DNA from 2 places in the Caulobacter sp. DWP3-1-3b2 genome. Region 1 is predicted to be linked to the other one. Evidence: predicted binding sites of a transcription regulator. Region 1 holds the regulator's gene; the other holds the start of a gene.
The links. The regulator LexA, encoded in region 1, represses DNA repair genes until DNA is damaged. The targets are predictions, from matches to a motif close to ATGTTCNCNANNTGTTCT.
Positions count from the first base shown of each region.

Region 2: ACP7AG_RS07595 (DUF72 domain-containing protein) is a predicted target of LexA. The motif match lies at 1,267-1,284, and genes of this name have one in related genera.

Region 1 is NZ_JAFCUB010000006.1:88,126-90,322, reverse strand. It holds gene ACP7AG_RS06525 (glutathione S-transferase family protein) at 1-537, shown strand, start outside; gene ACP7AG_RS06520 (GFA family protein) at 597-995, shown strand; gene lexA (transcriptional repressor LexA) at 1,123-1,830, opposite strand; gene ACP7AG_RS06510 (methyltransferase family protein) at 1,974-2,197, shown strand, end outside.
Region 2 is NZ_JAFCUB010000007.1:108,768-110,964, forward strand. It holds gene ACP7AG_RS07590 (NAD-dependent epimerase/dehydratase family protein) at 1-413, shown strand, start outside; gene ACP7AG_RS07595 (DUF72 domain-containing protein) at 512-1,264, opposite strand; gene ACP7AG_RS07600 (L-serine ammonia-lyase) at 1,454-2,197, opposite strand, start outside.

The DNA of each region.
Region 1 (2,197 bases):
GGCCTGGACAGCCCGGACTTTCGGGAGATGAACCCGCATGGTCACGTGCCTGTCCTCGAGGACGGCGGTGTCGCGGTGTGGGAGTCGCACGCCATCCTTCGATACCTGGCTGCCACCTACGGCGAAGGGCGGTTTTGGCCAACCGACGCGGCGACGCGGGCGCCGGTCGATGGTTGGATGGACTGGTCGCAGACCGCTCTGCAGCCAGCTTTCCTGAGCGGAGTGTTCTGGGGCTTTTACAGAACGCCCGAGGTTTTGCGAGATGGGCCAGCCATCGCCCAGGCGGTGGAACGCACCCATCGCTGCCTGGGCCAGGTCGAGGCGCGACTCGAAGGTCGGGCCTTCATGATGGGCGAGGCGCTGTCCTTGGCCGACATCCCCATTGGCGCCTGTCTATATCGCTATTTCGAGTTGGAGATCGACCGGCCGCCGCAGCCCCGTTTGCAGGCCTGGTACGACCGGCTACGGGCGCGGCCGGCCTATCGGGAGCATGTCATTATCCCGTTCGCGGAACTCAAAGGGCGTTTGGCGTTCTGAATCGCGAGGCGAGGCGAGGCGAGGCGAGGCCGGGCACGGGCCTCGAGACGGAGACGACTATGGAACGACAAGGCGGCTGCGCCTGTGGGGCGGTGCGTTATGTGGCGGAGGGCGGGCCGCTGCGGGTCGGCATGTGCCACTGCCTAACCTGTCGCAAGCGCCACGGCGCGCCTTGCAACGCCTTCGCGGTCTTTCGGTCGGACAAGGTGCGGGTCGAGGGCGAAACCTTCGCCTGGGCGACTTCTGAGCGCGGCCGCTCGCACGGCTGCGCGGTTTGCGGCTCGCCGGTGTTCTGGCGTGAGGGCGAGGACGAGATCGAGCTTCACCTGGGCGGCTTCGACGACACCGGTCGGTTCATCCCGCAATACGAGGTCTGGGTGAAGCGCCGCGAGCCGTGGATGATGCCGCTGAACGTGCCGCAATATGCGGAAAACCGGCCGGCCGGGCTGGCGACCTAGGGACCTCGGACCGCAGCAGAGTCTGCGTGGTCTTTCGCAAATGCAAATGAGGACAGGCCCATGCGGCCTGCCCCCAGCCGTGATGCAAACCCTGCTCATCCTGGCGTTCACCGGGATGGGCGAAAATCTAATGATACCGCCGGATCAGTCCCACCAGCTTGCCTTGGACCTCGACCTGGTCAGGACCGAAGATGCGGGTCTCGTACTTGGGATTGGCGGCTTCCAGGGCGATCGAGCCGCCCTTCTTGCGCAGGCGCTTGAGCGTAGCTTCCTCGCCGACCAGGGCGACGACAATCTCGCCGCTGTTGGCGGTGTCGCCCTTGCGGATGATGACATAGTCGCCGTCGAGGATGCCGGCATCAATCATCGAATCGCCCTGCACCTCGAGCACATAGTGCTCGCCGCCGCCGAGCATGGATTCGGGCACAGGCAGGCGCTCGCGTTCATGCTGGATGGCGTCGATGGGCGTGCCAGCGGCGATGCGGCCGAGGATCGGCAGTTCGCGGGTGTTGTCGGCGGCGATCTGGACGGGCGCGGGCGCGGCTGGCGCCTGCCCGCCGCCTTCCAGCACTTGCGGCTTGAAGGCGCCGCGACCCTTGGGCGGGGCGGCCGTCGTGGCCTGTTGCGGCAGCTTGATCACCTCCAGCGCGCGGGCGCGGTGCGCCAGGCGGCGGATGAAGCCGCGCTCTTCCAGCGCCGTGATCAACCGGTGGATGCCTGACTTGGACGCCAGGTCGAGCGCCTCCTTCATTTCGTCGAAGGAGGGAGAGACACCGCTCTCTTTGATCCGCTCGTGGATGAACATCAGCAGCTCGTGCTGCTTGCGCGTGAGCATGTCGGCCTCGCAAGTCGTCGCGGAACAAACCGCAAACCTTTCAAATGTTCTCTAGGTGTTCTTCGTTAATGTCAAGTTGACGCGGCGATCGATGTTCGGTGTAGCTGAACGCCGTAATCTTTGCCGAGGGGAGCCTTCGCGACATGGACCACGCCTGGCTTCTGACCACGGGTTGGCCGCGCGCCTTCTGGACCAGCTACGGCGCCTTCTGCCTGTTTGAGCTGTGGGTCTGGTGGCGCGACCGGCGCACGGCCAGCGGCCAGGACGCCGACCGGGGCAGCCTGCAGGCCGTGGTCCTGATTATCGCGGCGGGGATCTTCGTCGCCTTTTATGCCGCCAACGCCTCTGAATTTGCTCGCATAATCCA
Region 2 (2,197 bases), on a different contig from region 1:
GGGCCTATCTGCCGGACCTGGCCGAAACCATGGCGCGCGTGCTGGATCGCGCCGACCGGTTGGGGTCGTTCGAGGTGTTTCACTTCAGCGGCCACCAGTTGGCCTGGGGTGAGGTGGGGGCGTCGATCCGTCGGGTGTTGGGCCAGCCCAAGCTGCCGATCAAGGCCTTCCCCTGGTGGATGATCGTGGCCCTCTCGCCCGTGGTGCCGGTCTTCAGCGAGATGGCCGAGATGCGCTACCTGTGGCGCGAGCCCATGGCGCTTATCGACGGCAAGCTGCGGGCGTTTCTGGGCGAGGTCCCGCACACGCCGCTCGACGTCGCGGTGGCGGTGAGTCTGAGGGGGCTGGGGTGTCTGGAGAGCCATCCCGTCGCGGGAGCGCCCGAGGCCGGCCGTGTCGCGACGCAAAGCTGAGGTTTACGGCGCCACGGATTGTCAAAGGCATAGCCACGATCGGGGACATGCATCTGTGCATGTCCCCAGCCGCTTAAAGGGCTTCCGAGGCGCAGCCCCTATTTCAGCTTCTCGATCAGCGCCATGGCGGCGGCCGGATTGCGCACCTTCGCCCCGGCGATGAAGTAGGCGTAGACGTCGCCGCGCTTGGCCCAGGCCTGGGCTCGCTTGGCGATGGCGTCCAGATCGTCCGAGGTCATACCGGTGGGCTCGCTCTCGCGGCTCGACATCAGGCGGGCATAGGTGAAGTCGGCGGTCGGCTGGTCGATGCAGGGCCAAGTCGGCTCCTCGTCGTCTTCGGCATAGACGATGGCCGCGCCGTACTGGGCGGCCAGGTCGTAGAATTCCTGGGTGGCGAAGGTGGGGCTGCGGACCTCCAGGGCGTGGCGCGCCGGCCGGCCGCCGATTTCCTTGGGCAGCAGCTTCAGGAAGCCTTCGAAATCGACCGGGTCGAACTTCTTGGTGGCCATGAACTGCCAGTTGATGGCGCCCAGCTTGGCGCCCAGCGCCTCCAGCCCCTGGCTGAGGAATTTCTCCAGCGAGTCGTTGTTCTCCGACAGCACCTTGCGGTTGGTGCAGTAGCGGCTGGCCTTGACCGAGAACACGAAGTCGCCGGGCGTCTCGGCATGCCACTTCTGCCAGCTGTTGGGCTTGAAGGTGGAATAGTAGGTGCCGTTGATCTCGATGCTGGTGACGTGGCGGCTAGCGTATTTCAGCTCGTCCTTCTGCTTCAGATCATCGGGATAGAAGGGGCCGCCCCGCCAGGGCTCGTAGGTCCAGCCGCCGATGCCGGCGCGAATGGTTCCGGGCATGAGTGTTCTCTTCCTGTTCTGGCGGGCGCCGTAGGTCAGAGGTTTGAATTTGAGCAAGAGGAAACCGGATCACTGGCCCCCACCTGACGGCTTCGCCGTCTGTCAGCGGCGAGGGGGCGGAGCCCTGCGCTTAAGCTCTTCCCCCTCTGGGGTAAGACGATCGCGAAGCGATCCGTAGGGGGCAGGTGATCAACATTCCACCCGATTGACCGACAACCCCACCGCCAAGCCCCCCAGCGACGTCTCCTTGTAAATCTCGCTCATGTCCTCGCCGGTGCGCTTCATCGTGGCGATCACCTTGTCGAGCGACACCGAGTGCTGACCATCGCCCAGCAGCGCCAGCCGCGCGGCGTCGATGGCCTTGATGGCGCCCATGGCGTTGCGCTCGATGCAGGGGATCTGGACCAGGCCACCGATCGGGTCGCAGGTGAGGCCGAGGTTGTGCTCCATGCCGATCTCGGCGGCGTTCTCGATCTGCTCATTGGTGCCGCCGAGCGCCGCGCACAGCCCGCCGGCCGCCATCGAGCAGGCCACGCCGACTTCGCCCTGGCAGCCGACCTCGGCCCCGCTGATCGAGGCGTTGCGCTTGTAGAGCGCGCCGATCGCCGCCGCCGTCAGCAGGAACACCCGCACCTGCTGCGGCGTGCCCTGGTGGAAGCGGTGGTAGAAGCGCAGCACCGCCGGGATCAAGCCGGCCGCGCCATTGGTCGGGGCGGTGACCACCCGGCCGCCGGCCGCGTTCTCCTCGTTGACCGCCATGGCCCACAGGTTGACATAGTCCATCGCCGCCAATGGATCACTGAATTGGGGGTCGCTGCTCTGGCGCTCCATGCGGCCCTGGATGGTCTGATGGATCTGGAGGGCTCGCCGCTTGACGTTCAGCCCTCCGGGCAGGACGCCGCTCTCGCGCATGCCCCGATCGATACAGGCCTC